3 regions of the Saccharothrix lopnurensis genome follow, and region 2 is predicted to be linked to each of the others. Evidence: riboswitches for the same ligand, from Rfam matches in the RefSeq annotation. Region 2 holds a riboswitch; each other region holds the start of a gene.
The links. Region 2 has a riboswitch for glycine ahead of gcvT (glycine cleavage system aminomethyltransferase GcvT). Riboswitches for the same ligand answer to the same signal wherever they lie in the genome.
Positions count from the first base shown of each region.

Region 1: it holds a riboswitch for glycine, as region 2 does, so the genes downstream of both, gcvH (glycine cleavage system protein GcvH) here and gcvT (glycine cleavage system aminomethyltransferase GcvT) in region 2, are expected to answer to the same signal.
Region 3: it holds a riboswitch for glycine, as region 2 does, so the genes downstream of both, gcvP (aminomethyl-transferring glycine dehydrogenase) here and gcvT (glycine cleavage system aminomethyltransferase GcvT) in region 2, are expected to answer to the same signal.

Region 1 is NZ_JBHSQO010000011.1:71,469-81,549, forward strand. It holds gene ACFP3R_RS13185 (ABC-2 transporter permease) at 1-112, opposite strand, end outside; gene ACFP3R_RS13190 (ABC transporter ATP-binding protein) at 112-1,437, opposite strand; gene ACFP3R_RS13195 (hypothetical protein) at 1,486-1,896, opposite strand; gene ACFP3R_RS13200 (hypothetical protein) at 1,902-2,084, opposite strand; gene ald (alanine dehydrogenase) at 2,426-3,532, opposite strand; glycine riboswitch at 3,727-3,822, shown strand; gene gcvH (glycine cleavage system protein GcvH) at 3,946-4,326, shown strand; gene ACFP3R_RS13215 (L-serine ammonia-lyase) at 4,329-5,693, shown strand; gene ACFP3R_RS13220 (glutathione peroxidase) at 5,752-6,240, opposite strand; gene ACFP3R_RS13225 (hypothetical protein) at 6,237-6,944, opposite strand; gene ACFP3R_RS13230 (SSI family serine proteinase inhibitor) at 7,412-7,765, opposite strand; gene ACFP3R_RS13235 (Gfo/Idh/MocA family oxidoreductase) at 7,959-8,978, opposite strand; gene ACFP3R_RS13240 (bifunctional o-acetylhomoserine/o-acetylserine sulfhydrylase) at 9,199-10,081, shown strand, end outside.
Region 2 is NZ_JBHSQO010000005.1:114,935-125,015, forward strand. It holds gene ACFP3R_RS07160 (acetyl-CoA C-acetyltransferase) at 1-502, opposite strand, end outside; gene ACFP3R_RS07165 (GNAT family N-acetyltransferase) at 559-1,002, opposite strand; gene ACFP3R_RS07170 (acyl-CoA dehydrogenase family protein) at 1,116-2,264, shown strand; gene ACFP3R_RS07175 (CaiB/BaiF CoA transferase family protein) at 2,265-3,395, shown strand; gene ACFP3R_RS07180 (hypothetical protein) at 4,084-4,245, shown strand; gene ACFP3R_RS07185 (helix-turn-helix transcriptional regulator) at 4,435-4,920, shown strand; gene ACFP3R_RS07190 (hypothetical protein) at 5,143-5,529, shown strand; gene ACFP3R_RS07195 (DUF3817 domain-containing protein) at 5,545-5,847, shown strand; glycine riboswitch at 5,910-6,001, shown strand; glycine riboswitch at 6,003-6,093, shown strand; gene gcvT (glycine cleavage system aminomethyltransferase GcvT) at 6,205-7,305, shown strand; gene glyA (serine hydroxymethyltransferase) at 7,322-8,587, shown strand; gene ACFP3R_RS07210 (COG4315 family predicted lipoprotein) at 8,684-9,364, opposite strand; gene ACFP3R_RS07215 (SRPBCC domain-containing protein) at 9,538-9,969, shown strand; gene ACFP3R_RS07220 (ArsR/SmtB family transcription factor) at 9,959-10,081, shown strand, end outside.
Region 3 is NZ_JBHSQO010000003.1:39,568-49,648, reverse strand. It holds gene ACFP3R_RS04010 (hypothetical protein) at 39-335, shown strand; gene ACFP3R_RS04005 (MFS transporter) at 349-1,551, opposite strand; gene ACFP3R_RS04000 (3-methyladenine DNA glycosylase) at 1,656-2,543, shown strand; gene ACFP3R_RS03995 (substrate-binding domain-containing protein) at 2,640-4,418, shown strand; gene gcvP (aminomethyl-transferring glycine dehydrogenase) at 4,822-7,710, opposite strand; glycine riboswitch at 7,859-7,948, opposite strand; gene ACFP3R_RS03985 (MerR family transcriptional regulator) at 8,173-8,748, opposite strand; gene ACFP3R_RS03980 (bifunctional nuclease family protein) at 9,436-9,909, opposite strand; gene ftsR (transcriptional regulator FtsR) at 10,056-10,081, opposite strand, start outside.

The sequences.
Region 1 (10,081 bases), on a different contig from region 2:
CGCCCGTGCCGAGCGCCCAGCCCAGCGCGAGCAGCACGGTCGGGATCATCAGGCCCCACCACAGGCCCGTGGTGGTGGTCTTGCGGAACTCCGCCTTGATCAGGTTGCCCATCACGCACCGCCCCCCAGGCCGCCCTGTCCCTGCTGCTGCCCGTACGGGTTGTCCGGCGGCTGTTGCTGCCCGTGCGGGTTGTCGGCCTGCTGCTGACCCTGCGGTTGGCCCTGCGGCGGCGTGCCGGGCTGCACCGGCTGGTGGTAGCCGGACGGCGGCTGCTGCGGGGCGTACGGGCTCGGCTGCTGCTGGTACCCCGGGTACCCGGGCTGCGGCAGACCGGGCTGCGACAGACCGGGCGGCGGCGTGCCGGGCTGCTGGTAGCCCTGCTGCTGGTAGCCCTGCTGGTAACCCGCCTGCTGGTAACCCTGCTGGTAGCCCTGCTGCTGGTCGGGCTGCGGGTACCCGGTCGGCGGGTAGCCGGGCGGCGGCGCGTAGTAGCCGGTGCCCGGCTGCTGGGGCGGGAGCTGCCCCGGCGCCGCGTACTGGCCGCTGGTGAGCTGGAAGAACAGCCGTTCGAGGTCGGCCTTCTCCTCCTCGATCCCGTAGACCGACACGCCCGCCTTCAGCGCGGTGTCCGCGACCTGTCGGGGCTCCACGCCGGTGACCGCGATCCGGCCGTCCGGCAGCTGCTCGATGCCCGCCACGCCCTCCTCGCGCAGGGCGGTGACCAGTGCGCCCGCGTCGGACGGCTGCACCAGCACCCGCGCCTGCTGCCGCTCGCGCAGGTGGTCCAGCGGCCCGTAGAACATGGTCTGGCCGCGGCTGATGATGACCACCTGGTCCACCGTCTGCTCGACCTCGGCCAGCAGGTGGCTGGAGATCAGCACGGTCCGCCCGCTCCGCGCGAACGACTGGAGGAACGACCGCAGCCAGGCGATGCCCTCGGGGTCCAGGCCGTTGGCCGGCTCGTCGAGCACGAGGATCTGCGGGTCGCCCAGCAGGGCGGTGGCCAGCGCCAGCCGCTGCTTCATGCCGAGCGAGAAGCCGCCCGCCTTGCGGTCGCCCGCCGCGCCCAGGCCGACCAGTTGGAGCACCTGGTCCGCCCGCGAGTCCGGCACGCCGATCGCGGCGGCGTAGACCCGCAGGTGGTTGCGCGCGGTGCGCTTGGGGTGGAAGCCCTGCGCCTCCAGCACCGCGCCGACCACGCGACCGGGGTTGCCGAGCCGGTCGAACGGGCTGCCGTTGATCAGGGCGGTGCCCGCGGTCGGGGTCACCAGGCCGAGCAGCATGCGCAGGGTCGTCGTCTTGCCCGCGCCGTTGGGTCCGAGGAAGCCCGTCACCGAACCGGGTTCCACCGTGAAGCTCAGGTTCTGCACCGCCGCGACCGGACCGAACTGCTTGGTCAAGCCCTGCACCACGATGCGGCCACTGCCGTCGTGCACGCGTCCTCCCGGATTGCTCCTACCGGGGGTCATCCTGCCTTAGCGGGATCACTCGGGGAGGGCGTGTCGCGGTTTCGACACCACCGCGGGGAGCTCGGTGGTCGCCTCCGGGTCGCCGGGGCGGCGCGGCGCCCGCGGCGGCGAGCGGCGCGGTGGCGTGCGCAACCCCCGGCGCTCGCGGCGGCGCTCGCGGTGCGAGGCGCCCTCGCCGATGAGGTGCTGGTGCGCCATCGCCCACACCTGGCACGGCCACTTCTTGTTCCGCAGCACGCCGGGGCACACCCGGCAGCGGCTGTCCGGATCCGGTTGGTGCACGGTCAGCAGCAGCCGCCAGCCGTCGGCCAGGCGGTGGATCTCGGCGCGCGCGAGCGGCACCAGCGCTTCGTCCACGCCGCGCTCGGCGACCTCGTCGAGCAGGGCCAGCCGGCGCAGCACGGCGGCCCGCAGCGCTTCGTCCACGCCGCTCACATCCTGTCCGCGGCCTGGTCGAGCAGGCGGTGCAGTCGTCGGGTTTGGGTGACGGACATCACAGCGGACTCTCCGGGCGGGGCGACCAGGAGCACCCGGTCGTCCTCGACGATCACGGTCATGGACCGGTCGCGCCCGAACGGGTCGTGGCAGTCGATCCAGCCCTGGGGTTCGGCCATCGGGACTCCGATCGGGATTGGCGCGGCGCCTCGCCGCGCGAGCGGACGACCCCGCTGCGTAGTCGCGGGGGTTCCCAGTCCTGTCCATCGGCCGACGAGGCGCCGTGACTTACCCGTTACCCGCCATGTTCACCCTTTCGCTTGAGCGATGCGCACGCACGGTGGTTCACCGGTCGGGTGCTGTCGGCCGGACCGGTGGGCCCGCTGGGCACGGACCCCCGACTCCGGCTAGGATTGGCAGCGCGGCCCGCTCCCAGTGACCCCCAGGCTGGTTGAGCGGGCCGCCTTTTATGTCGAGGGCCCCGCTCACGTTCGGTGAGCGGGGCCCTCTCCTTCCGGGATCAGATCGCGAGCGCGGTGTGCTCCAGGTCGTGGGCCTGCGCCACCGGCAGGTTGGTCAGCGCGCCCTCGTGCGCGTTCAGGCCCAGCGCCAGCGACGCGTCCGCGCGCAGCGCCTCCCGCCAGCCCCGGTCGGCCAGCGCCACGGCGTGCGGCAGGGTCGCGTTGGTCAGCGCGTAGGTCGAGGTGCGCGGCACCGCGCCGGGCATGTTGGCCACGCAGTAGAAGACCGACTCGTGCACCGGGTAGGTCGGGTCGGCGTGCGTGGTGGGCCGCGAGTCGGCGAAGCAACCGCCCTGGTCGATCGCGATGTCCACCAGCACCGAGCCGGGCCTCATCTGCGCCACCAGCTCGTTGGACACCAGCTTCGGGGCCTTGGCGCCGGGCACCAGCACCGCCCCGATCACCAGGTCGGCCTCGCGCACGGCCTGCTCGACGGCGTAGCGGCTGGACGTGACGGTGCGCAACCGGCCCTGGAACAGGGCGTCGACGTGCCGCAGCCGGTCGATGTTGGTGTCCAGGATCTCGACGTCCGCGCCCATGCCCGCGGCGATGGTGGCCGCGTTCAGGCCCGCCACGCCGCCGCCGATGACGACCACGCGCGCCGGGTGCACGCCGGGCACGCCGCCGGGCAGCATCCCGCGGCCCCCGGAGGGCTTCATCAGCGCGAACGCGCCCACCTGCGGCGCGAGCCTGCCCGCGACCTCGGACATGGGCGCGAGCAGCGGCAGCGCGCCGTTCGGGGTCTGCACGGTCTCGTAGGCGATGGCCGTGGTGCGGGACGCCAGCAGCGCCTCGGTCAGCGGCCGGTCGGCGGCCAGGTGCAGGTAGGTGAACAGGACCTGGCCCTCGCGCAGCCGGGGGTACTCCTCGGCGATCGGCTCCTTGACCTTGAGCACCAGCTCGCCCTCGGACCACACGTCGTCCACGCCCGCGAGCACCTTCGCGCCCGCGGCGAGGTACTCCTCGTCGGGGATGGCCGAACCGAGCCCGGCGCCCGCCTCCACGTAGACCTCGTGGCCGCGGGTGGTCAGCTCGTGGGCGCCCGCCGGGGTCAGCGCGACGCGGTACTCGTGGTTCTTGATCTCGCGGGGGACTGCGATCCGCACGGTGGGCTCCTTCGGCCGTCGTTGCACCAAAGGTCGGGTACCCGGAACGCGGTGTCATCGTGCCCGCGGCACCAACGGCCGGGGGGTCGGTTGTGCCGGGAGGACAAGTCGTGCGGCGCGTTGACACCCTCCCGCCCGCCACCTAGCGTGCGGACAGCCAACTGAACATCGGCCGCGGCGTCGCGTGAGGCGCCGGAACCCGCGCGGGAGAGACCCCAGGTGTGTCGTCTGGGGCGCCGAAGGAGCAAGCACCCCGCACACTCTCAGGCAGCGAGAACCGCTCGGGTGAGGCGACTCTGGAAAGCGTGCCCCACGGCGCGCACCAACGGTGCAAGCCGCAGCTTCGTGCGGCGAAGCTCTCAGGTCCCAGGACAGAGTGGGGGAACCAGGACCACCACCCAGGGAGCGCTGTCGTGACCTTTCCGGAGAAGCTGCTGTACACCCCCGAGCACGAGTGGGTCGACTGGGTGCCGGGCACCCCGGACCCCGTGGCGGTCGGCATCACCTCGTACGCGGCCGGGTCGATGGGCGACATCGTGTTCGTCGACCTGCCGGCGGCGGGCACCAGGGTGACCTCCGGCGAGGTGTGCGGCGAGCTGGAGTCCACCAAGTCGGTCAGCGAGCTGTACGCGCCGGTCACCGGCGAGGTCGTCGAGGTCAACCCGGCCGTGGTCGCCGACCCGTCGCTGGTCAACAACGACCCGTACGGGCGCGGCTGGCTGTTCAAGGTGGCGGTCGAGGAGGCCACCGGCCTGCTGACCGCGGCGAAGTACGCGGAACTGACCGAGGGCTGATCGTGGCGATCAGCGTGTTCGACCTGTTCTCCGTGGGCATCGGGCCGTCCAGCTCGCACACGGTCGGCCCGATGCGGGCGGCGACGATGTTCGCCGCCCGGCTGCGCCCCGCGCTCGCGTCCGTCGACCGGGTGCGGGTGGAGCTGTTCGGGTCGCTCGGGGCGACCGGCCACGGCCACGGCAGCCCGAAGGCGGTGCTGCTCGGGCTGGAGGGGCACCGCCCGGAGGAGGTCGACCCCTCGGGGGCCGAGGTGCGGGTGGCCGAGATCCGCGCGACCGGGCGGCTCCGGCTGGGCGGTGAGCGGGAGATCGCCTTCGCCGAGGACGGCGACCTGGTCATGCACCGGCGCAAGTCCCTGCCGCTGCACCCCAACGGGATGAGCTTCACGGCCTACGCGGGTTCGGCGGTGGTGGACTCGGCGGTGTACTACTCGGTCGGCGGCGGGTTCGTGGTCGACGAGACGGCCACCGGGACCGACCGGATCAAGCCGGACCAGACGCCGGTGGCGCACCCGTTCAAGACCGGTGACGAGCTGCTGGCCCGCACCCGCGAGTCCGGGCTGTCGATCAGCGAGGTGATGCTCGCCAACGAGCGGTCGTGGCGGGACGAGGCCGACATCCGGGGCGGCCTGCTGCACATCTGGCAGGTGATGCAGGACTGCGTCGAGCGGGGCTGCACGGAGTCCGGCGTGCTGCCCGGCGGGCTCAAGGTCCGGCGGCGGGCCGCGGAGATGCGGCAGCTGCTGGCGGCCGAGCACTACGCCACCGACCCGCTGCGGGTGATGGACTGGGTGACGCTGTTCGCGCTGGCGGTGAACGAGGAGAACGCCGCGGGCGGCCGGGTGGTGACGGCCCCGACCAACGGCGCGGCCGGCATCGTGCCCGCGGTGCTGCACTACTACAGGCGGTTCGTGCCGGGCGCGTCGGACGACGGCGTGGTGCGCTTCCTGCTGACCGCGGGTGCCGTCGGCGTGCTGTTCAAGGAGAACGCGTCGATCTCGGGGGCCGAGGTGGGCTGCCAGGGCGAGGTCGGCTCGGCCTGCTCGATGGCGGCCGGCGGGCTGGCCGAGGTGCTGGGCGGGACGCCGGAGCAGGTGGAGAACGCGGCCGAGATCGCCATGGAGCACAACCTCGGGCTGACCTGCGACCCGATCGGCGGTCTGGTGCAGATCCCGTGCATCGAGCGCAACGCGCTGGCGTCGATCAAGGCGATCACGGCGGCGCGGATGGCGCTGCGGGGGGACGGGTCGCACTTCGTGTCGCTGGACAAGGTCATCAAGACCATGCGGGAGACCGGCCGGGACATGAAGGACAAGTACAAGGAGACGGCTCGCGGCGGGTTGGCCGTGAACGTCATCGAGTGCTGATCCGGTGAGCTCCGCCCGACCGGGCCCTCGGGTCCGGTCGGGCGGAACCGCCCGGGTCCTAGCGCGGCAGCGCGGACTCGACCGCCGCCACCACCTCGTCCGCCTCCGGGTCGGTCGCCGGGCGGAAGCGGGCGACCACCTCGCCGGTCGGGGACAGCAGGAACTTCTCGAAGTTCCACTGCACGTCGCCGGCCTCGCCCGCGGCGTCCGGGACGGCGGTCAGCTCCCGGTACACCGGGTGCCGGTCGGGGCCGTTCACCTCGATCTTCTCGAACAGCGGGAACGTCACCCCGTACGTGGTGGAGCAGAACGTCGCGATCTCCTCCGCGGTGCCCGGCTCCTGGCCCATGAACTGGTTGCAGGGGAAGCCGACCACCGAGAAGCCGCGCTCCGCGTACCGCTCGTGCAGCTGCTCCAGGCCCTTGTACTGCGGCGTCAGGCCGCACCGGGACGCGACGTTGACCACCAGCAGCGCCCGGCCGGCCAGCGTGCCCAGGCTGGACGGCTCACCGGACAGGGTGTGCACCGGGATGTCGTGGATGCTCATGCCCGAAGGCTAGATCGCCGCAGTCCGACGAGTCCGCCCAGGACCAGCACCAGCGCCGGCGGCACCAGCGGCCCGCCCGGCGCCCACACCGAACCGGCCTCGACGGGCGCCACCGCCGCCGACAGGCACACCGCCGCCGCGAACGCCGCCGCGGTGGTCCGGAGTGCGTTGTCGGGCACCGCGTCCGCCAGCGCGAACAGGCCGACGCCGAGGGCGATCAGCGGGCCGACCGCCGGGTGCGACCACACCAGTACGGCCGTGCCGAGCAGCGCCGCCACCAGCGTCGGGTACAGCGCGCCGCGCCGCCACAGGACCGCGGCGAGGGCCAGCAGGACCACGCCCGTGCCGGTGCCCGCCCACCAGTGCGGCAGGTCGTGCAGGGCGGTGCTCGCCGCCCACGCGGCCCAGCCGACCGCGGCGGCCGTCGCGTGAGCCCCCGCGGGCGCGGTGTACCCGAGGCTCCGCGCGACCACCCACGTCCCGCCCAGCAGCACGGCCGTCCAGTACAGGCCGACCGCGGTCGGGTGGCGCAGGTCCGGCAGGTCCACCAGCAGCGCGAGCACGTGGCCCGCGCGCTGCCCCGACCCGCCCGGTTGGTACAGCGGCACGGCCAGCGGCGAGGCCGTCCCGAAGAACAGCAGCGGCACCGCCCAGGCCCGCCGCGCCACCGCCGTGCGGTGCCCGGTTGCGCTCGCCTCCCCCATCCGGCCAGGCCGGCAGCGGCCCCGGTGGGCGTCAACCGCGTGGCCCGGGAACACCGCGTCCCCGCCGGGTGTCGGCGCGCTCCCGCCCGCGCGGGCCGGGCAGCCGGCGCGCCCGGTGGTCCAGCGGTCGGAACGTCACCGGAACGCCGATCGCGCACAGCCGGAAGTCACCCATCGTCATCCCCCCGGGGAGTTTCCGGCGGAGGATGGATCGGGCCAGCTGAGACGGGGGCGTGTGCGGATGAGGTCCGATCACTCGGGTGGAGCAGGCGAACGGGCGCTCCGTGACCCCCGGGGGGACGGGGCGGACCCGCGTGGTTTCACCGATGTGAACTTCGTTGACGCTGGTGTGAACCGCCCCTAACGTCAACGGCGAGAGGTCCGAGGACCTCTTCAACCCGGGGAGGGGACCGCGACTTCGGCGGCGGTGTCGTGGCCCCCTTCCCGGGCCCTCGGGTCGGTGGTCGTCAGAAGTCGAAGACGGGGCCCGTGTGCGCGCGCATCAGGCAGGCGTTCGAGAACTCCGCCTGGAACGAGCGCTTCTCACCGCGCCACTTGCCGGTGGCCTTCACCCGCACGGGGGCGTACTCCATCGTGCAAGCGCCCTGACCGGGGTTCATGCCGCCGACCTGACCGTCCACCTCGGACAGCGCGGCGCAGGTCTCGTCCGCCCGGGGGTGCAGACCTCCGTTCGGTTCGCAGATGAGGTTGACGACCTGGAGCGCTCCGTCGCGCGTCGTGCTGAGCACGAAGCTCGACTCCGGGGCGGCGAAGCTGGGAATCAGTGCGGCGATCGCCGCGAGGACGGGGAGTGGTGCCATGTGCCCACCATGGGCCCACGGCACCGCCTCCTCCAGTTATCTCACCGGAAAGTGTGGTTCCGCTAAAGTTCCGCCACGATCAGGTCGAATATCGCGCCCATCCCGGCGGTGTCGAGTGGACCGGGAACGCGGGCGAGGTCGGCAGCCGGCCCTCCCGCGCGAACCTCCTCCACCACACCCACCCCCGCGCCCATCAGCGGGCGAGCGGGACCACGCTCCCCGTCCGCGCCGACTCGAACGCCGCCTCCACGACCTCCAGCCCGGCCACCGCGTCGGCCGCCGGCACCGGGGCCTGACCGGCCGCGACAGCCGCGTAGAAGTCCTGGTAGGCCCCCGGTGAGGTGCGCACCGGCACCTCGCCCAACAACCCCCGGTGCTCCTCGTCGTCCTCTCCCCACCCGGGCCCGCCGGGCGTCGCACCCGCCTTCAGCGCCTCCTCCTGCGGGTCCATGCCGAACTTCACGAACGCCGTCCGGTCGCCCAGCACCCGGAACCGGGGCCCGAGCGCGGCCGCCAGCGCCGAAGCCCACAGGTGCGACACCGCGCCGGTGGTGTGGGTCAGCGCCAGGAACGCGTCGTCGTGCGCCACCGCGCCGGGGCGCAGCGCGCGCACCTCCGCGTACACCGCGGTGGGCCGCCCGAACAGCGCGATGGCCTGGTCGACCAGGTGCGTCCCCAGGTCGTACACGATGCTGCCCAGGTCCGCCGGGTCGCCGGACTCCTTCCAGGAGTCCTTGACCTCCGGCCGCCACCGCTCGAACCGCGACTCGAACCGGTGCACCCGGCCCAGCTCGCCGTCCCCGACCAGCCGCGCCACCGTGCGGAAGTCGCCGTCCCAGCGCCGGTTGTGGAACGGCGCGAGCAGCAGCCCCCGGGACGCCGCCAGGTCCACCAGTTCGCGCGCCTGCGCCGCGGTCGCCGCGAACGGCTTGTCCACCACCGCGCTCAGGCCGTGCTCCAGCGCGGCGCGGGCGTGCGGGGCGTGGAAGCGGTTCGGCGTGGTCACCACGGCCAGGTCGAACTCGTCGGCGCGCGCCCACAGCTCGTCGGGGGACGCGATCAGCTCCGCCCCGGGGTAGCGGGCCCCCACCTCGGCCCGGCGCTCGGCGTTGCCGGTGACCACGGCGGCCAGCTCCAGACCGGGCGCGGTGGCGATGAACGGGGCGTGGAACGCGGCTCCCCCGAGCCCGTAGCCGATCAGTGCGGTGCGCATACCGGGAACCCTAGGCGTCCCACGACGTGGACGCCCTGTCGTGGGTTGTCACGCAGCGCTACCTTCAGCCCCATGAGTCTGCTGGTGACCCGACGGCACGTGGACTACGCGCGTGTCACCAGCACGGCCTGTCACCCCGGCTGATCCACCTCGTTCCAGCACCGCCGTCTCCCCCTTCGGCGTGCCCTCACCACCCCCCAGCCCGACAGGAGCACCCCGCATGTCCTGGTCGTTCGACACGAAGCAGGTCCACTCCGGCGCCGCGCCCGACCCCGCCACCGGCGCCCGGGCCACGCCGATCTACCAGACCACCTCGTTCGTGTTCCGCGACACCGCGCACGGCGCGGCGCTGTTCAGCCTCGCGGAGCCCGGCAACATCTACACCCGCATCAACAACCCCACCCAGGACGTGCTCGAACAGCGGGTCGCGGCGCTGGAGGGCGGCATCGCGGCGGTGGCGTTCGCCTCCGGCCAGGCCGCCGAGACCGCCACGATCCTCAACCTCGCCCGCGCGGGCGACCACCTCGTCTCCAGCGCCTCCCTCTACGGCGGCACCTACAACCTGTTCCACTACACGCTGCCCAAGCTCGGCATCGAGGTGTCCTTCGTGGACGACCCCGACGACCTCGACGCGTGGCGCGCGGCCGTGCGGCCCAACACCAAGGCGTTCTTCGCCGAGTCGCTGGCCAACCCGCGCAGCAACGTGCTCGACATCGAGGGCGTGGCGGAGGTGGCGCACGCGGCGGGCGTGCCGCTGGTCGTGGACAACACGGTGCCGACGCCCTACCTGCTGCGGCCCCTGGAGCACGGCGCGGACATCGTGATCCACTCCGCCACCAAGTACCTCGGCGGCCACGGCACCGCCATCGCGGGCGTGGTGGTCGACGGCGGGAAGTTCGAGTTCTCCGACGCCGAGCGGTTCCCCGACTTCACCGAGCCCGACCCCAGCTACCACGGTCTCCAGTACTGGCCCGCGCTCGGCCACGGCGCGTTCGCCGCGAAGCTGCGGGTGCAGGGCCTGCGCGACACCGGCGCGGCCATCGCCCCGCTGAACAGCTTCCTGGTCGTCCAGGGCATCGAGACGCTGTCGCTGCGGCTGGAGC
Region 2 (10,081 bases):
AGGCGTCCACGTCCTCGCGGCCGAAGCCCTCCAGGGTGGCGATCAGGTCGGCGCTCACGCCCTGCGGCACGAAGTGGGTGGCCAGGTTCGTCTCGGGGTCGGCCATCCACGCGCCGCCGTCGGAGCCCATCGGCACCCGCGACATCGACTCGACGCCGCCCGCGACCACCAGGTCCTCGAACCCGGACGCCACCTTCGCCGCCGCCAGGTTCACCGACTCCAGGCCCGAGGCGCAGAACCGGTTGAGCTGCACGCCCGCGGGCCGCAGGTCCCAGCCCGCCGCGAGCACCGCCGTGCGCGCGATGTCCGCGCCCTGCTCCCCGACCGGCGAGACGACGCCGAACACCACGTCGTCCACGGCCGAGGTGTCCAGGTCGTTGCGCCGGGCCAGCGCCGCGAGCACCCCGGAGGCCAGGGTGATCGGCTTGACCGAGTGCAGCGAACCGCGCTTCCCCCGGCCACGCGGTGTGCGCACCGCGTCGAAGATCAAGGCTTCGCTCATGCTCCCCACGGTAGGGTCCGAGCCGGGGCGGGCCCATGACCGCGGCAGGTGACTTATTAGCTCACCTCGTACTCCATGACCTCGCTGTCGCCGTTCCCGACGAACCCGAGCCGCTCGTACAGCCGGCGCGCCACCCGGTTGCCCCGGAACACGCGCAGCCGCACGCGCGCCCACCCGTGCTCCCGCGCCCACGCCAGCACCTCGCCGACCAGCACCGCGCCCACGCCCCGCCCCCGGAACTCCGGCTTCACCCACATCGAGTACAGGTACAACACGTCCGAGAGGTCTTCGTGGGGCACGCCGGCGACCAGCGCGACCGGCTCCGGTGCCTCCGCGATCACCTTCACCCCGCGCGCCGGGTCCAGGAACGCGCGCCACCACGCCTCGTCCACGCCCTGCTCGTGGGCCAGCGCCGCGCCGAAGGCCGCGGGGTCGCTGCGCAGCGCGGTGAGCCGGATGTCCCGCCACGTGGCCCAGTCCTCCGGCGTCAGCCGCCTCACCTTCACACCGTCCAGTCTGGCGCACCGGTCTGACAATCGCGCTCACGATTTCCGAAGGGAGTGGTCGGTCCCGGTCATGGCGGACCCGACCGGTCGGTGGCACCGTCGACACCATGCCGACTCGCCGTTCACCGTGGATGACCGAGGACCTGGACCAGCTGCGCGAGCTGGCCCGCGCGTTCTTCGCCAGGGAGGCCGTCCCGCACCAGGAGCGCTGGGCCGCGCAGAAGCAGGTCGACCGGGAGTTCTGGCACAAGGCCGGCGAGCTGGGCCTGATGTGCGCGTCGATCCCCGAGGAGTACGGCGGCGGTGGCGGCACCTTCGCGCACGAGGCGGTGCTGCTGGAGGAGCAGGCGCGGGCCGGCGACAGCTCGTGGGGCAACAGCGTGCACAGCGGGATCGTCGCGCACTACCTCCTCGCCTACGGCACCGAGGAGCAGAAGCACCGGTGGCTGCCGAAGCTCGCCTCCGGCGAGTACGTGGGCGCGATCGCCATGTCCGAGCCCGGCGGCGGGTCCGACCTCCAGAACATCCGGACGCGGGCGCTGCGGCGCGGCGACGAGTACGTGCTCACCGGCTCCAAGACGTTCATCACCAACGGCGCGCAGGCCGACCTGGTGGTGGTGGTCGCCAAGACCGACCCCTCCCAGGGCGCCACGGGCATCTCGCTGCTGGTCGTGGAGACCGCGTCCGCGCCCGGCTTCCGCCGGGGCCGCGTGCTCGACAAGGTGGGGCTCAAGGGGCAGGACACCGCCGAGCTGTTCTTCGACGACGTCCGGGTGCCCGCCGGGAACCTGCTGGGCACCGGCGAGGGCCAGGGGTTCATCCAGCTCATGCGGCAGCTGCCGCAGGAGCGGCTGATCATCGCGGTGGCCTCCGTCGCGGGCATCGAGGCGGCGGTGGACCTGACCCTGGCCTACGTCAAGGAGCGGACGGCGTTCGGGCGGGAGCTGATCAAGTTCCAGAACACCCGGTTCACGCTGGCCGAGTGCGCCACCGAGGCGCGCGTGACCAGGGCGTTCGTCGACGAGTGCGTGGTCGAGCACCTGGCCGGTCGGCTGGACGTGCCCACGGCGGCGATGGCCAAGTGGTGGTCGACCGAGCGCCTGTGCCGGGTGGTCGACGAGTGCGTCCAGCTCTTCGGCGGCTACGGCTACATGACGGAGTACCCCATCGCGCGCGCGTGGGCGGACGCGCGCGTGCAGAAGATCTACGGCGGGACGAACGAGATCATGAAGGAAATCATCGCGAGGTCCCTCTAGGTGGCCGGGCCGCTGGAGGGGCTGGAGGTCGTCGAGCTGGCCGGGCTGGCGCCCGCGCCGTTCGGCTGCATGGTGCTGGCGGACCTGGGCGCGTCCGTGACCAGGGTCGACCGCGTCGGCGGCGCCGCGGCGGTGCCCGGCGACGTGCTCGGGCGCGGGCGCCGGTCGATCGGCGTGGACCTGCGCCGCCCGGAGGGCGTCGACCTGGTGCTCCGGCTGGTCGCGCGGTCGGACGTGCTGGTCGAGGGCTTCCGGCCGGGGGTGGCGGAGAGGCTGGGCATCGGGCCCGCGCAGTGCCTGGCCCGCAACCCGCGCCTGGTCTACGGGCGGATGACCGGGTGGGGGCAGACCGGTCCGCTGGCCGACCGGGCGGGGCACGACATCAACTACATCGCGGTGGCCGGGGCGCTGGAGCCGATCGGCCGGGCGGGCGCGCCGCCGACCGTGCCGCTGAACGTGGTGGGCGACTTCGGCGGCGGCGGGCTGCTGCTGGCGCTCGGGCTGCTGGCCGCGGTGTACGAGCGGGACCGGTCCGGGCGGGGGCAGGTGGTGGACGCGGCGATGGTCGACGGTGCGGCGCTGCTGACCACGTTCCTGCACGGGATGTCGGCGGCGGGGGCGTGGCCGGGGGGCCGCGGCGAGAACCTGCTGGACGGCGGGGCGCCGTTCTACGACGTGTACGAGGCGGCCGACGGGAAGTACGTCAGCGTCGGGGCGCTGGAGGAGAAGTTCTACGTCGAACTGCTGGCGGTGCTCGGGCTGGCCGACGGGGACGTGCCGAGCAGGCACGACCCGGCGAACTGGCCGGCGCTGAGGGCCCGGATCGCGGCGGCGGTGGCCACCCGGACGCGGGACGAGTGGGCGGCGCTGGCGGAGGGGACGGACGCGTGCCTGGCGCCGGTGCTGGCCCCCGGCGAGGCGCCGGGGTACGGGCACAACGCGGAGCGCGGGGCGTTCGTGCGGGTCGGCGGGGTGGCGCAGCCCGCGCCCGCGCCGCGGTTCGACCGGACGCCGGCGGACGTGCCCGCGCCGCCGCCCGTGGTGGGTGAGCACACGGGGGTGGTGCTGGGGGAGCTGGGGTTGACGGCGGAGGAGGTGGCCGAGCTGCGGCGGGCCGGGGTGGTCGGCTGAGGTGCCGGGTGGTTCGGCGGCCGGGTGGTTCGGCGGAGCCCGGGGCCTTCGACGGCCTGCCGAGGTGCCGGGTGCTCGGCGCGCGGGTGGTCGACGGCCTGCCGAGGTGCCGAGGTGCCGGGTGGTTCGGCGGAGTGAGGGGCGTGCCGACCCGGGCGTCCCGGCTGAGCTGAGCCTTCGGTGGCCCTCGCCCGCTCGCCTCACACCACCTCGCGGTGGGGTTCGCCCCGTGGGGTGGCCCCGGTTACCGGGTCCCGTCCGCGTCGTTCCGGGTAATCCGGTCGTTCCGGTCGGTCCGGTGATCGTGAATGGGCGCAAAAAATCACCTGAAGAGGTGATGAAAATAGCGGCGGCCGCCATCGGCCTTTGTCACGCTCGGTGCGTGAGCCGCCGCAAACAGGTGAGGAGCACTACGGACGTGATGGTGTCGCTCAACTCCGGGGTTCGTGCCAGGGGGTGGGCGAGTGCCCGATACCTAGGTGATCGGCAGGACCGCTGGTCCCCTTGATCGTCCGTTCGGGTGACACCAGACGGGGTGAGGGTGCGGTTGTGTGGTCGCCGAGCCTGCCGGTCGGGGGATGCCGGTGGGTTGGAGGTTCGTCATCCGGGTGAATGGGGGACCATGTCGGGTGACGCGACGGGCACGGCACCTGCCGGCCCTGCCTTGTGAACGGACGGAGACCGATCAGTGAACGTCAAGAAGGTGCTGACGCTGGCGGCGGTCGCGCTGGTGCTGTTCCTCCTGATCACCCAGCCGAACGAGTCGGCCGAAGGTGTGCGCACCGGCCTCGGGTGGCTTGAGCAGGGCGCAGAGTCGATCATCACCTTCGTCCGCAGCCTCTTCGCCTAGCCCCCCGGCCGGTCCGCTCAATGCGGTGACGGTCGGTGACATCAGGGCCTCTTCGTTGGACCGTACGGGTGGAATGAGGGCTATAACGCGCTGGTAACAGGGTTTTTGACAAACCGGGGTCTAGCGGTTGTCGGTACCCGCTAATACGGTGCGCTGCATTGGCTGATCTTCGACCGACGAGGAGGCAGAATGGTCGAGGACTCCGGAGTCGACGAGCTGCTGAGGCAGTGGGCGGCTGAGCGCTCGGACGACGCCGAGATGCAGGAGGTGAACCGGATCAAGGACGCGTGGCTCGCGGAAGCCCCGCCCTCTCCGGGAATCCCCGTGCAGCGGGCGAGTGGTGGTCCCCGGGGCCTGGTGCGGGTCGAGTCCGCGGACCCCGCCTACGTGGCGGCGATGCGGAAGCGGGCGCCCGAGGTGCCCGAGGCCCTGCTCGCGGCCGCGGCCAGCTACTGGCAGCTGGTGGGCGACCTGTCCGAGGCGGAGCAGTGGTGGGACGCGGGCATCAGCCCGCTGGACCAGCGCGCTCTGGACTACCGGGCGGCCGGGCTCTCGCCCGCCGACCTCGGTCGTCGGCTCGGGCCGATGACGGTGCTCCAGCACCTGCGTCGGGGGAGTGCGGCGGCCTGGTGCGTGGCCAGGTTGCAGAGGCAACGCCGGGACGGCGTCGCCTAGTCCGATCGAAGAAGGGACGGGCTCCTGTGGTCAGGGAGCCCACGCCCGAGGGACGGGCTCCTGTGGGAGGAGCCCTCGCCCGAGAACCCGACCGGGATCCGCAACCGGATCCCCGGTCCGGAAAACCCGGCCCCGGCCCCACCGACCCGTGCGCGGGTGACTCCGGCAAGACCGGCAAACCCGACCGCCGACCCGGTCCGGCGGGCGAAGTACCCTGGAGGCGTGCCGGGCCTCATCACCCCCAAGCGAGTCGCCATCGCGCTGGTCTGCGTGGCCTCCCTGATCGTGTGCTGCGGTCTCGCCTACTGGCAGTGGGAGCGGTTCTCCCGGGCCGGCGGCACGTTCCAGAACCTCGGCTACGTCTTCCAGTGGCCCCTGTTCGGCCTCTTCCCCGCCTTCATGGTGTGGCGCATCCGCAAGCTGGACGCCCGGCGCAAGGCGGAGGCGGCCGGTTCGCCGACCGACGGCCGACCCGAGGAGCCGGTGGCGGAGCCGGTGGAGCGGGTCGTTACGGTTGGGCCCGTCAGGAGAGCGCGCGAAGACCAGGACGACGAGCTGGCGGCCTACAACCGGATGCTCGCCGAGTTGCACGCGCGGGACCAGCGGTGAGGCAGGGGTAGGGCGATGGACGGCGCGTTGACCAGGTTCCGGTTCATGGCTTACGTGGTCGGTGTCGGCCTGCTGCTGCTCGTGGCCGCCATGTTCGCCAAGTACGTGGGCGACTCCGAGACCATGATGCGGGTCGTCGGCCCGGTGCACGGCTTCCTCTACGCGGTCTACCTGGTGCTGACCGTCGACCTGGCGCTCAAGGCCCGCTGGTCGATCAAGGGCACGGCCCTGGTGCTGCTCGCCGGCACGATCCCGTTCGTGTCGTTCTACGCCGAGCGCAGGGTCGTGGAGGGCGTCCGGACCGGCAAGGCCCTGTGACCAGGGTTGACCGGACCCCCGGGCCCGCCTAGCGTCTGGCGGTACCAACTGAACACGGCCATCGACGTCGAGCGGGAGAGTCCCCGGGCAAGCCGGGGCGCCGAAGGAGCAACTCCTCCCCGGAATCTCTCAGGCACAGCTACCGCCGACGTAGGCAACTCTGGAAAGCAGGCGCCCCTGCGCGCCTCGCCCACGGTGCAAGCCGCCCCACGGCGGCGAAGCTCTCAGGCTCATGACAGAGGGGGAGGCTCACTCGACGAGGAGTCTCCGGTGGACCGTGCCATCCTTCACCCGTGCCCCGCCGACCCGACCGGTCGGCGCTACCGGCATGTCCGCACCCAGGGAGGACCCCGCCCGATGGAAAGCCGCCGCACGCCGCTGCACGCCGAGCACGAGGCGCTGGGCGCCATGTTCACCGACTTCGCGGGCTGGCGGATGCCGCTGCGCTACGACAGCGAGCTGGCCGAGCACCACGCCGTGCGCACGTCGGCGGGCCTGTTCGACCTGACCCACATGGGCGAGATCGTGCTCACCGGGCCCGGGGCGGGCGCCGCGCTGGACCACGCCCTGGTCGGGCACGCCTCCGCGATCGGCGTCGGCCGCGCCCGCTACACGATGATCTGCGAGGCCGACGGCGGCGTGGTCGACGACCTGATCGTCTACCGCCTGGGCGAGCAGGAGTACCTGGTCGTGGCCAACGCCTCCAACGCGGCCGTCGTGCACGGGGCGCTGGTCGAGCGCGCCGCGGGCTTCGACACCACCGTCGAGGACCGGTCCGCGGACTACGCCCTGCTGGCCGTGCAGGGCCCGAACTCCACCGCGATCCTCGCCGGCCTCACCCCCACCGACCTGTCGACGGTCAAGTACTACGCCTCCTACCGGACCGAGGTGGCGGGCCGGCCCGTGCTGCTCGCCCGCACCGGCTACACCGGCGAGGACGGCTTCGAGCTGTTCACCGCCCCCGACGACGCCGCACCCGTGTGGCGGGCGCTGCTGGAGGCGGGCGCGCCGCACGACCTGCGGCCCGCCGGCCTGGGCTGCCGCGACACCCTGCGCCTGGAGGCGGGGATGCCGCTCTACGGCAACGAGCTGGGCCGGGGCCGCACCCCGTTCCACGCGAACCTGGGCCGGGTGGTCAAGCTCGACAAGCCGGGCGACTTCGTCGGCCGCGAGGCGCTGGCCGCCGCCGCAGAGCGGGGCGCGGACACCGCCCTGGTCGGCCTGAAGACCACCTCGCGCCGCGCGCCGAGGCACGGGTACCCGGTGCTGGACGCGGCGGGCGACCCGGTCGGCGAGGTCACCAGCGGCGCCCTGTCGCCGACGCTGGGCTACTCGGTGGCGATGGCCTACGTGGCCGTCGACCACACCCGGCCGGGCACGCCGCTGTTCGTCGACGTCCGGGGCAGGCACGAGCCGGTGGAGGTCGTCGCCCTGCCGTTCTACAAGCGCACCAGCTGACAGGAGAAAGATCCACATGTCCGAGCACTTCACCACGTCCCTCGCGGAGTTCGACCCGGAGGTCGCGAACGCGGTGGCCGCCGAGCTGCACCGGCAGCAGAGCACGCTGGAGATGATCGCCTCCGAGAACTTCACGCCGGTGTCGGTGCTCCAGGCGCAGGGGTCGGTGCTGACCAACAAGTACGCCGAGGGCTACCCGGGCCGCCGCTACTACGGCGGCTGCGAGAACGTCGACGTCGTCGAGCGGCTGGCCATCGAGCGGGTCAAGGAGCTGTTCGGCGCGGGCTTCGCCAACGTGCAGCCGCACTCGGGCGCGCAGGCCAACGCGTGCGCGATGTTCGCCCTGCTCCAGCCCGGCGACACGATCCTGGGCCTGGACCTGGCGCACGGCGGCCACCTGACCCACGGCATGCGGATCAACTTCTCCGGCAAGCTCTACCACGTCGTGCCCTACCACGTGGCCGAGTCCGACGGCCGGGTCGACATGGCCGAGGTCGAGCGGCTGGCCCTGGAGCACCGGCCGAAGCTGATCGTGGCCGGCTGGTCGGCCTACCCGCGCCAGTTGGACTTCGCGGAGTTCCGCCGCATCGCCGACGAGGTCGGCGCCTACCTGATGGTGGACATGGCGCACTTCGCCGGCCTGGTGGCGGCGGGCCTGCACCCCAGCCCGGTGCCGCACGCGCACGTGGTGACCACCACCACGCACAAGACGCTGGGCGGCCCGCGCGGCGGCGTGATCCTGACCAACGAGGCCGACCTCGCCAAGAAGATCAACTCGGCGGTGTTCCCGGGCCAGCAGGGCGGCCCGCTGGAGCACGTGATCGCGGGCAAGGCGGTGGCGTTCAAGCACGCCGCGTCGCCGGAGTTCGTCGACCGCCAGCGCCGCACGGTCGAGGGCGCGAAGATCCTCGCCGAGCGCCTGTCGCGGCCCGACGCGGCCGCGGCCGGGGTGAAGGTGCTCACCGGCGGCACGGACGTGCACCTGGTGCTGGTCGACCTGGTGGCGTCCGAACTGGACGGCAAGCAGGCGGAGGACCGGCTGCACGAGGTCGGCATCACGGTCAACCGCAACGCGGTGCCGAACGACCCCCGCCCGCCGATGGTCACCTCCGGCCTGCGCATCGGCACGCCCGCCCTGGCCACGCGCGGTTTCGGCGCGGCGGACTTCACCGAGGTGGCCGACGTCGTCGCGGCCGCCCTCCAGCCGTCGCCGGACCTGGCGGAGCTGCGGGCGCGCGTGGACGTGCTGGCGGCCAAGCACCCGCTGTACCCGAACCTGTGAGGGCGGTCCGCGTCCCCTGACCCCGGCGCCCGCCACGCAACGCCCTGATCCCCCGGCCAACCCCAGCCGGGGGATCAGGGCGTTCCGCGGTGGACCTCACGCGGCCGGTGCGGTCACCCCCGGCGGCAGGCACTCGACGTTCCGCTTGCCGTTGGGCTGCACCACGAACCACGTGCCGCCGACGCCCTGGCCCTTCCACTGGCCCGGCGCCTCGTCCTTGGCGTAGGTGTAGAGCGGCCAGCCGTCCAGGGTGACCTGCTCGGAACCGTCGGCGCGCTCGACCGTCGACACCAGCTCCGGGTCGACGCCACGGAGCTGCGGCTCGTCGCCGTTGGTCAGCAGCGGCGGCCAGGTGACCGCGCACTGGCCCTCGCAGTTGGACTTCGCCGGGTCCGGCGTGTCCTTGTCGAACCGGTACAGCGTGCGGCCGTCGCCGTCCTGCACGACATCGCCCATGCGCGGCACGCTCTTGCCGACCAGGGTGATCCGCGGACCGGCGGGCGCGGCCTGGGCCTCCGGCGCCGACGCCGCCTCCTCGACCGGGGCGTCCTCGGCCGCGTCCTCCTCGGCTGCGTCCTCCTCGTCCGGGACGGCCTCCTCGCTGGTGGCGGGGGCCAGCGGCGCCTCGTACCCGTCCTGCGCCCCGGCGTCCACCAGTTCGGTCTGCGCCACGGTGGTGCCCCGCAGCACGGTGGTGTTGGACGTCCACACGACCAGCGCGAGCACGGCCACCAGGCCGGCCGCGACGGCGATGGCGACGCGGTTTCGTTGGATCACACTCAACTCCTCCTCGGTCCGTCGATCGCTCCAACGACGATTACGGCCCGGTCACGGCCCCGGTTCAGGTCGGGGCGGAATCCAGGGGTCGGGTGCCGGCCGGGACGACGCCGTTGACGCAACCAGACGGTTGCCATAGTGTCGCAACCGAACAGTTGCAACTGGAGGTTGTCGTGGGCTTTCCCGACCGCATCGAACGCACGCTCGAACTGGCCCACCCGCCGCGCGAGGTGTGGGCCGCGCTGACCACCGCCGAGGGGTTGAGCGGCTGGTTCGGCGAGGAGGCGACGGTCGACCTGCGCGAGGGCGGGGTGATCCGGATGTCGTGGGAGGGCGGCCCCCGGTGCGAGCTGCGCGTGGAGCGGGTCGAGGAGCCGTCGGTGTTCGCGTTCACCTGGCCGGTCTCCGGGCTGCCTGCGGACGACCCCCGTCGCACCTGCGTCGAGTTCCGGCTCGAACCGATCCCCGGCGGCACGCGGCTGCTCGTGGTCGAGGCCGGGTTCGCCCAGCTGGCGGAGGACGACCACGGCAAGGCGTACGACAGCCACGTGGAGGGCTGGACGAACGAGCTGGGCGAGCTGGTCGCCCACCTCGATGCGGCCTGACGCCGAGGCGATCGCCGAGCAGGTGTTCACCGCGCTGGCCGACCCGAGCCGGCGCGGGATCCTGGCCGAGCTGGCCGCCCGCGGACCCGCCACGGCCACGGACCTGGCGGCC
Region 3 (10,081 bases), on a different contig from region 2:
GACCGGCGGGCCCGGCGCCGGCCCACTACGGTGGCCGCGTGGACCCGCGCGACGACGACGAAGAAGAGGACGACTTCGACCCGGAGGACGAGTTCGACCCCGACGAGTTCGACCCCGAGGTGGAGGACGAGTTCGACGAGGAAGAGGACGAGGACGACCTGTTCGGGGTAACGTCGGACGCGCGCACGATCTGCCAGCTGTGCGGCGGGGCCGGTTTCATCGCCAACCCGACCTCGGCGGTGATCGGCGGCGCGGCGCGCACGGTCGACAACGGCCGGGAGTGCCCGCACTGCAACGGGGCGCGCAAGTTCCCGGGCCTGGTACCCCCGCTCTGACCGGGAGCGGGGCCTAGCGGCCCGCCGCCACCAGCTCGGCCTCGCGGAACGCCCTCGGCGACAGCCCCGCCCACGTGACGGCCAGCGCGGCGAGCTGGACCAGGGCGCCCATCACCCACACCGCCCGCAGCCCGAACTCGGCCGCCACCAGCCCGCCGGCCAGCGCGCCCAGCGGCGTGCAGCCCCACGCCAGCGCCCGGTGGCTGGTCAGCACCCGCCCCAGCAGGGCGGGTGGGGTGAAGCGCTGCCGGCTCGACTGCGAGCACACGTTCCACACCATCACGATCGCCGACTGCGCGAACCCGTTGACCGCGATCGCCCACGCCCACGGCGGCAGCACGGCGACCAGCCCCACCGTCACCACCATGCCCGCCTGTGAGCAGCGCATCGCCCACGAGTACCCCAGCCACCGCACGACCGGCCCCACGACCAGCGACGACGCGATCCAGCCCGCCGACACGTAGGCCAGCAGCACGCCGTACCCGACGGCCCCCAGGTGCAGGACCTGCTGGGCGTACAGCACGAACATCGACATCGCCGCGCTGGCCCCGAACGAGCCGAGCGCCACCGCCAGCGTGATCCAGCGCAGCAGCGGCGTGCCGACCAGGTGGCGCAGGCCCTCGGGGATGTCGCGCAGCGGGTGCTTGTCCGACGGCGCGGCCGGCGCCGAGCGCAGCCCCCTGACCAGCACGAGCGCGACCAGCGCGGCCACCACCGCCACCCACGCGGGCGTGCCGAGGCCGACCCCGACCAGCACGCCCATCACCGGCGGCACGCCGAACTGCACCACGCCCCGGTCGATGACCATCAGCCGCGTGTTCGCGGCGGGCAGCCGGTCCGGCGGCACCACCTCGGGCACCAGCGCGCCGGACGCGCCGTCGCCGAGCACCTGCGCCGAGGTCGCCACGAACGCCACGACCAGCAGCAACGGCAGGCTGAACGCGTCGAGCACCCCGGCCGCCGCGACCGCGAGCGCCGCGCCCAACTGCACGGCGTAGGCCGTGGCCAGCACGGCGCTGCGCCGCACCCGGTCGATCAGCACCCCGGCGAACAGCGAGAACAGCAGCCACGGCGCCTGGCCCACCACGTTGACCAGGGACACCTGGCGCGGGTCGTCCGTGATCGTGGTCGCCACCCACGGCAGCAGGGTCACCACCAGCCCCTCGGCCACCGAACCGGACACCGCGACGGCCTGGAGCCGCACCCACCTGGTCATGGGTCCACCTAACCAACGCGCCCGCGCGGGGCCGAACGCTTTAGCGCGGGGTGACGCCCCCGGCCTCGACCCGTCGCCGTTCCGGCGCCAAGTACGCTGACGGCGTGGGGGAAGCAGTCCTGTCCGAGGTCGAGTGGACCGCGCGCCGCGACGCGCACGCGGCCCGCGCCCGGCGGTGGACCGACCCGCACCACGAGCGCCGCGCCGCCGGCCGCAAGCACCCGGTGCTGGACTTCCTGTTCTCCTACTACTCGCACCGCCCGTCCCGGCTGGAGCGCTGGCACCCCGGCCCCGGCGTGGTGCTCGAAGGCGCCGCGGCCCGCGACTACCTGCGGTGGCCGGTCTACCGGGAGACCCCCGACGGGGTGACCCTGGACGTGGCGGCGTTCGCGCGGGAGCGGGCGAACACGGTCGACTTCGCCCGCCGGCTGCTCACCGCCACCGCGTCCCGCCCGCCGCGGCTGGGCTGCTTCGGCTTGCACGAGTGGGCGATGGTCTACCGGCAGCGGCCGGAGCAGGTGCGGCACGACGCGTGGCCGCTGCGGCTGGGCGGCGCGGGCACGGACGCGGTGGTCGAGTCGCAGCGCGTGCAGTGCGGGCACTTCGACGCGTTCCGGTTCTTCACGCCCGAGGCCCGGCCGCGCAACGCGCTCCAGCCGACCCGGGAGACCCAGGTGGAGCTGGAGCAGCCGGGCTGCCTGCACACCACCATGGACCTGTTCAAGTGGGCCTACAAGCTGGACCCGGCGACCCCGTCCGAGCTGGTCGTGGACTGCTTCGAGCTGGCGGTGCGCGTCCGCGGGCTGGACATGCGGGCGAGCCCCTACGACCTGGCCGCGCTCGGCTACCCGCCGGTCCGGGTCGAGACGGCCGAGGGCCGGGCGGAGTACGCGCGGCAGCAGGCCGCGTTCGCCGAGGAGGCCGCCCCGCTGAGAGCCCGGCTGATCGGGCTGACCGACGTGCTGTCGCGCGAGCTCGTTCCCGGTAGGTAACCCGCGGTCGCTTCACCCGACCCCCAAATGTCACCTGTTAGCGTGACGCCCGGTCGGGAGCCGCCAGTCGTGGTCGACGCTGAGGGGGAAGAGACGATGTCTCGACACCGCGCGCTGCGGACGAAGGTGCGGCGCGGCATCGCCAAGTGGCCGGTCGCGATCATCGGCCTGGTGGCCCTGATCGTGCTCGGGTGGCTGGGCTGGACCTGGGTCGGCGGCGTCGCGGACCGGCGCGCGGCGGTCGAGGCCGGTGACTGCAACGAGGGCGAGGCGCCCCTGCGGGTGTCCGCGGCGCCCAGCGTGGCCGAGGCGGTCAAGCAGGTCGCCGAGGCGTGGAGCAGGCAGCGGCCCGTCGTCTACGACCACTGCATCCGCGTCGAGGTGCTGTCCATCGACTCCGAGACCGTACTGGCCGGCCTCACCCAGGGCTGGGACGAGGCGAAGCTGGGCGAGCGCCCGCACGCCTGGGTCACCGACTCGACGCTGTGGGCGAACCGGCTGAGCGCGCAGGACGCCTCGCTGCTGGGCGCGGTGCCCGAGTCGATCGCGGCGAGCCCGGTGCTGCTGGCCCTGCACCAGGAGCCGGCGCAGGCGCTCCAGGCCGGCGACGGGTTCCGGTGGACCGACCTGCCCGACCTGGTCGGCGCGCCCGACGGGTGGGGCCGGTTCGGCAAGCCCGAGTGGGGCCGGTTCGAGGTCGCCATGCCCGACCCGGCGACCAACGCCGCCACCGCGATGGCCGTGCAGTCCGCGCTGGCCGGCGCGAGCCCGGAGGGCAGGGGCCCGGTGACCAGCGGGATGCTGGCGCTCGACCCGGTGAAGACCACGCTGGGCAGGCTGACCGCGGCCAAGCCGCAGGAGTCGCCCGCCGGGACGTGGGAGGCGCTGAACCTGCTGGCGGACACGACCGGCGTGAACGAGGCCGGGTTCAGCGCGGTGCCCGTGTTCGAGGTGGACCTGTACCGGCACAACACCGGCAAGGACGGCGGGACGGCGCCGCTGCACCCGCTGTACGGGGTGGCCGGGGGCGGGCCGACGCCGGTCGCGGACTTCCCGTTCGTGGCGCTGGCCGGCGACTGGGTCGGCGAGGCGCAGGTGCGGGCGGCGCAGGCGTTCCGGCAGTTCCTCAAGGAAGACGAGCAGCAGCGGACCCTGGCGCTGGCGGGCCTGCGGGTGGACTCGACCACCGACCGGCCCAGGGAGTCGCCGGGCGTGCGGTGGGCCGCGATCACCGACGAGCTCGCCCCCGCCGACGCCAACACCACCCAGCAGATCTCGGCCGCGTGGGCGACCGCGGACGACGGCCAGGTGGTGCACGTGCTGGTGGACACCTCCAGGTCCGTGGAGGAACCGGGCGGGGACGGGCGCAGCCGGGTGGAGTGGCTGCGGGAGGCGCTGTCCGGGCAGGTCAACCGGTCCGTGTCGGGTTCGCTGGGGCTGTGGGAGTTCTCCCGGGAGCTCGACGGCGACAAGCCGTACCGGCAGCTCGTCCCGACCGGCCCAGTGGCGACCCAGCGGCAGGCGCTGCTGGACGGGGTGGCCGCGCTGGCGCCGCGCAGCGGCACCCAGCTCTACACCAGCGTGCTGGCGCTCTACGAGCACGCCGTGGCCGACCACCAGGCCGGCAAGCGCAACCGGGTCGTGGTGCTGACCGACGGCGCGAACGACGGCGGCCTGACCTTCGACGAGCTGAAGTCGCGCCTGGCCTCGGCCAAGCAGCCGGGCAGGGACATCGCGGTCAGCGTCATCGCGATCGGCCCGGACCCGGAACGCGCCCCGCTGACCGAACTGGCCCGCTCCACCGGCGGCACCCTGTCGGTGGTCGAGGACGGCCGGGGCATCGACGCCGCCCTGGCCCAACTGCTGTCGACCTGAACGCTGAACTCGGGGGTCCTGAACGTACGACACGGTGGTCCCGAACGTACGACTCGCGCACGTGTCGAACACTCAAGCCGCGCGAGTCGTACGTTCAGGACGCGCGAGTCGTACGTTCAGGTTGGGTGAGTCGTACGTTCAGGACCCGTGAGTTGTGCGTTCAGTGCCGCTGCCACCGTGCCCGGCTCGGCCGCCGTCAGGCGGCCGCGCGACTGGGGGCAGGAGCAGCCGGCGCGGGTTGTTCAGCCTTTGTCGTACAGCGGTCGGGGCCCGACGCTGAACAACCCCGGACGGGTAGAACTGGACGCGCCGGAGCAGGGGGGCCGACCTCCGGCACGGGGGAACGGGGGTGGGGGAACGAGGTCTGGTCGTTCCCCCACCCCCGATCACCGGTCGGGGCCCGTCAGCCGCCGTAGGCCGACACCGGCGGGCAGGAGCAGACCAGGTTCCGGTCGCCCTTCGCGCCGTCGACGCGCCGCACCGGCGGCCACGCCTTGACCGCGATGACGCCCGCCGGGAACACCGCCACCTCGCGGCTGTACGGGTGGTCCCACTCCGCCGTCACGCAGGCCGCCGTGTGCGGGGCGTTGCGCAGCGGGTTGTCGTCCGCCGGCCACTCCCCCGCGCCGACGCGGTCGATCTCGCGCCTGATCGCCACCATGGCGTCGATGAACCGGTCGATCTCGGCCAGGTCCTCGCTCTCGGTGGGCTCCACCATCAGCGTGCCCGCCACCGGGAACGACATGGTCGGCGCGTGCAGCCCGTAGTCGGCCAGCCGCTTGGCCACGTCGTCCACGGTCACGCCGGTCGCCTTGGTGATCGGCCGCAGGTCGAGGATGCACTCGTGGGCCACGAAGCCGCCCTCGCCGGTGTAGAGCACCGGGAAGTGCTCGTCCAGCCGCCGCGCCACGTAGTTCGCCGCGGCCACCGCGGTCAGGGTCGCCCGGCGCAGGCCGTCGGCGCCCATCATCCGCACGTACGCCCACGAGATCGGCAGGATCGACGCCGAGCCCCACGGCGCGCCGCTGATCGGGCCCACGCCGGTCTCCGGGCCCGCGGCGGGCTGGAGCGGGTGGTTGGGCAGGAACGGCGCCAGGTGCGCCCGCACGCCGATCGGGCCGACACCGGGGCCGCCGCCGCCGTGCGGGATGCAGAACGTCTTGTGCAGGTTCAGGTGGGACACGTCCGAGCCGAACCTGCCGTACCGCGCCAGGCCGATCAGGGCGTTGAGGTTCGCGCCGTCCACGTACACCTGGCCGCCGGCGTCGTGCACCAGCCCGCACACCTCGCGCACGGTGTCCTCGTACACGCCGTGCGTCGACGGGTAGGTGATCATGATGGCGGCCAGGTCGTCGCGGTGCGCCTCGACCGTCTCGCGCAGGTGCCCCAGGTCGACGTTGCCCTTGTCGTCGCACTTGACCACCACGACCCGCATCCCCGCCATCACGGCCGACGCGGCGTTGGTGCCGTGCGCGCTGGACGGGATCAGGCACACGTCGCGGTGCACGTCGCCGTTGGCGCGGTGGTAGGCGCGGATGGCCAGCAGGCCCGCGAACTCGCCCTGGCTGCCCGCGTTGGGCTGGATCGACACCGCGTCGTAGCCGGTGACCTCGGCGAGCCACCGCTCCAGGTCGCCGATCAGCTCCAGGTACCCGGCGGCGTCCCCGACCGGCGCGAACGGGTGCAGCTCGGCGAACTCCGGCCAGGTGACGGGCTCCATCTCGGCCGCGGCGTTGAGCTTCATCGTGCACGAGCCCAGCGGGATCATGCTGCGGTCCAGCGCCACGTCCTTGTCCGACAGCGACCGGAGGTAGCGCAGCAGCGCGGTCTCCGAGCGGTGGGTGTGGAACACCGGGTGGGTCAGGTAGTCGGAGGTGCGGCGCAGGTCGACGGGGATGCCGTCGGCGGTGTCGGCGTCCAGGGCGTCCACGTCGGTCACGGTGACGCCGAACGCCCGCCACACCAGCCGCAGGTGCTCGCGCGTGGTGGTCTCGTCGCAGGCGACGGAGACCACGTCGTCGTCCACCCGCCACAGGTTCACGCCCAGCTCGCGCGCCGCGGCCACGACCTCGGCGGCCCGGCCCTCGACGCGGGCCCTCACGGTGTCGAAGAACTCGCCGTGCACCACCTCCACGCCGGCCTCGCACAGGCCCGCGGCCAGCACGGTCGCCATCCGGTGGGCGCGGGTCGCGATCGCCCTCAGGCCCTCCGGGCCGTGGTAGACCGCGTACATCGAGGCGATCACGGCCAGCAGGACCTGCGCGGTGCAGATGTTGCTGGTCGCCTTCTCGCGGCGGATGTGCTGCTCGCGGGTCTGGAGCGCCAGCCGGTAGGCCGGGTCGCCGTCGGCGTCCACGGACACGCCCACCAGGCGGCCCGGCAGCTGCCGCTCCAGGCCCTGGCGCACCGCCATGTAGCCGGCGTGGGGGCCGCCGAAGCCCATCGGCACGCCGAAGCGCTGGGTGGTGCCGACCACGACGTCCGCGCCGATCTCGCCCGGCGGGCGCAGCAGCGCCAGCGCCAGCAGGTCGGCGACGACGACGGCCTGCGCGCCGGCCCGGTGGATCTCCTCGACGACGGACGCGTGGTCGAGGACCGCGCCGGACGCGCCGGGGTAGGACAGCAGCACGCCGAAGAAGTCGCCGCCCAGGCCGAGGCCCTCCAGGCCCTGCGACAGGTCGGCCGTGACGACCTCGATGCCCAGCGGCTCGGCGCGGGTCTCGATGACGGCGAGGGTCTGCGGCAGCGTGTCGGCGTCGACCACGAACCGGTTCGACCTCGCCCGGCCCGCGCGGCGGACCAGCGTCATCGCCTCGGCGGCGGCCGTGGACTCGTCGAGCATGGACGCGTTGGCCACGGGCAGACCGGTGAGGTCGCCGACGACGGTCTGGAAGTTCAGCAGGGCCTCCAGCCGGCCCTGGGAGATCTCCGGCTGGTAGGGCGTGTACGCGGTGTACCAGGCCGGGTTCTCCAGCACGGTGCGGCGGATCACCGGCGGCGTGGTGGTGCCGTAGTAGCCCAGGCCGATCATCTGGGTCATCGGGCGGTTGCGGGCCGCCAGGGCGCGCAGCTCGGCCAGGGCCTCGGTCTCGGTGGCGGGCGCGGGCAGGTCCAGCACCAGTTCGCGCTCGCGGATCGAGTCGGGCACGGCGCGCTGGGCCAACTCCTCCAGGGAGCCGACGCCGATCACGTCGAGCATCCGCGACAGCTCGGCGGGCCGGGGGCCCACGTGCCGGTCGGCGAAGGGGGTGCCGTGCTCAAGAGCGGCGAGGGGGATGCGGTCCTGCGTCATGAAGCGCCTCCGGGCTACGGGCAGACTCCTGCCGTGGCCCTCCCCCTCTGTCTCCCGCCCGTCGCCGGGCGCCTGAGAGCTTCACCCGGTGGTGACCGGGCTTGCACCGTCGGCGGGGTCGGTGGCCCGACCCGCTTTCCAGAGGCGTCTCACCCACGCGGTCCTTGCGCCTGAGAGGTTCCGGGGAGGATTTGCTCCTTCGGCGCCGAGCGGGCTCGGACTCTCCCGCGCGGGATAAAGCGACTGCGCGCGAATCGTACCCAACCCGGACGCCGCCGGTCCTGCCGGCGCGACGTGGATCTCATCACCTGGACAGCGGGGTTTGAGCGGGTTTTCCAGCGGGCACATTCCCGGTACCCGACCGCGACAGGTCGTGTTCGCGCCGTGCCCGATCCGCGGTTCCGCTCACCCCACCGCCGGCCTTTCCCGCTTCCGCGCCCGGCGGTCCCCCCGCGAGCGCTCTCAGCCGGTGGCCCGGGTGCGCCTGCGGCGCGACAACTCGTCGTTGGAGGCCGCCACGACCTCGGCGCCGTCGGCGCGCTCGGCGGGGAACTCGTGGATGGTGCCGCTGATCTCCCGCATGGCGCCGCTGACCGCGATGCCGAACACGCCCTGGCCACCCTGGAGCAGGTCGACGACCTCCTCGGGCGAGGTGCACTCGTAGACCGTGGTGCCGTCGCTGAACAGCGTGATGCGGGCCAGGTCCTGCACGCCGCGGCGGCGCAGGTGGTCGACCGCGACCCGGATGTTCTGGAGCGAGACGCCGGTGTCCAGCAGCCGCTTGACGACCTTCAGGACGAGGATGTCCTTGAACGAGTACAGGCGCTGGCTGCCGGAGCCGTGGGCACTCCTTATGGTCGGGCTGACCAGGTCCGTGCGGGCCCAGTAGTCCAGCTGGCGGTAGGTGATGCCCGCGATCTGGCACGCGGCCGGGCCGCGGTACCCGACCAGCTCGTCCGGCAGCGAGGAGTCCGGGAACAGCTCGCCCTGTTCGCCGGAGCCGGAGCCCGCCCGGATGATGGGCGCTTCCTGGACCACGCCTGCCTCCCCTCGGTCCGGCCACGACGACCGGCGACCAACGTGAAGCCGCCGCAGTGCCCGAATCACACCGCGGCAATTCACCTGAGCTCGACGGTAAGACCGGCTAGGGGGCAGGTCAACGCGACGCGCGGGACGCGTCTGACCTCAACCTGAGGTAGAGGTTGAGAGAGTCGGCCGTTGTAAGCCATTCGGGTGACGTTTAGTGATCGTTTAGCGGCGGAATGCTGACGTTGTGTAATCCAGAAGTGTGACACCGGGGGGTGGCACGCGGGGTTGATCCACAACGCACCGCACACACCCGCGAGGGGTTCGGCCGCTGGTCGGACCTCTCGCAGGTGGTACTCGCCCGGCGCGGGTGGAGGGTCGGCGGCGGGGGTTTGACGGGGGTCGGCGCGGGGGCCTCCGGCGGCCGGCGCGGGCCGGGGAGGCGGGCCTCCCGGAAGTTCGCCCGACCGGTGGGTACGGCGGACGGGGCCTGAACGGCACGCCCGGGTCCGGGTCGGCGCGGCGGGGCCGCACGCCCGGGGCCCACGCACCACACCGGGACCGCTCACCACGCTCGTCCACGGGCGGGGCCGGTGGGTATTGGCGGGGCACCGGGGCCGGGCCGTCCTGGCCCGAGAAGCACGACAGGGCCCCCGCACGGGGACCCTGTCGACGAGATGACGGGAGAGCCGGCACCGCTCAGGTGTCGGCACCCCGGAAGTCCTCCGGCGACACGGAGTCGAGGAACTCGCGGAACTTCTCGACCTCGTCCTCCTGCTCGTCCGGGATGATCAGCCCCGCCTCGGCCAGCACGGACTCCTCCGCGTGGATGGGCACGCCGACCCGCAGCGCGAGCGCCACCGAGTCGCTGGGCCGCGCGGACACCCGCACGTCGCCGTCGAACACCAGCTCCGCGAAGTAGGTGCCCTCCTGGAGGTCGGTGATCCGCACCTGCTCCAGCTGCCGCCCGAGGGCGCCGATGACGTCCTTGAGCAGGTCGTGGGTCAGCGGGCGGGCCGGGCGCACGCCCTGTTGCTCCAGCGCGATCGCGGTGGCCTCGACGGACCCGATCCAGATCGGCAGGTACCGCTCGCCCTCGGTTTCGCGCAGCAGCAGGATCGGCTGGTTGGCGGGCAGTTCCACCCGCACACCCACGACGCGCATCTCGCTCATCGGGTCTCGCCTCCCTCAGCGCGCTGAAATCCTGGCGTCCCCGCTGTATGAACGAGGATCCCCCAAGTACCCTTTCGACGCTACCCGCCAAGCGGGCCCCGTGCGCAACCGCCCACCCGCTCCGGCATCACGATGCGGACACTTGTTCACCTCGACGAAACGCGCTTACCTG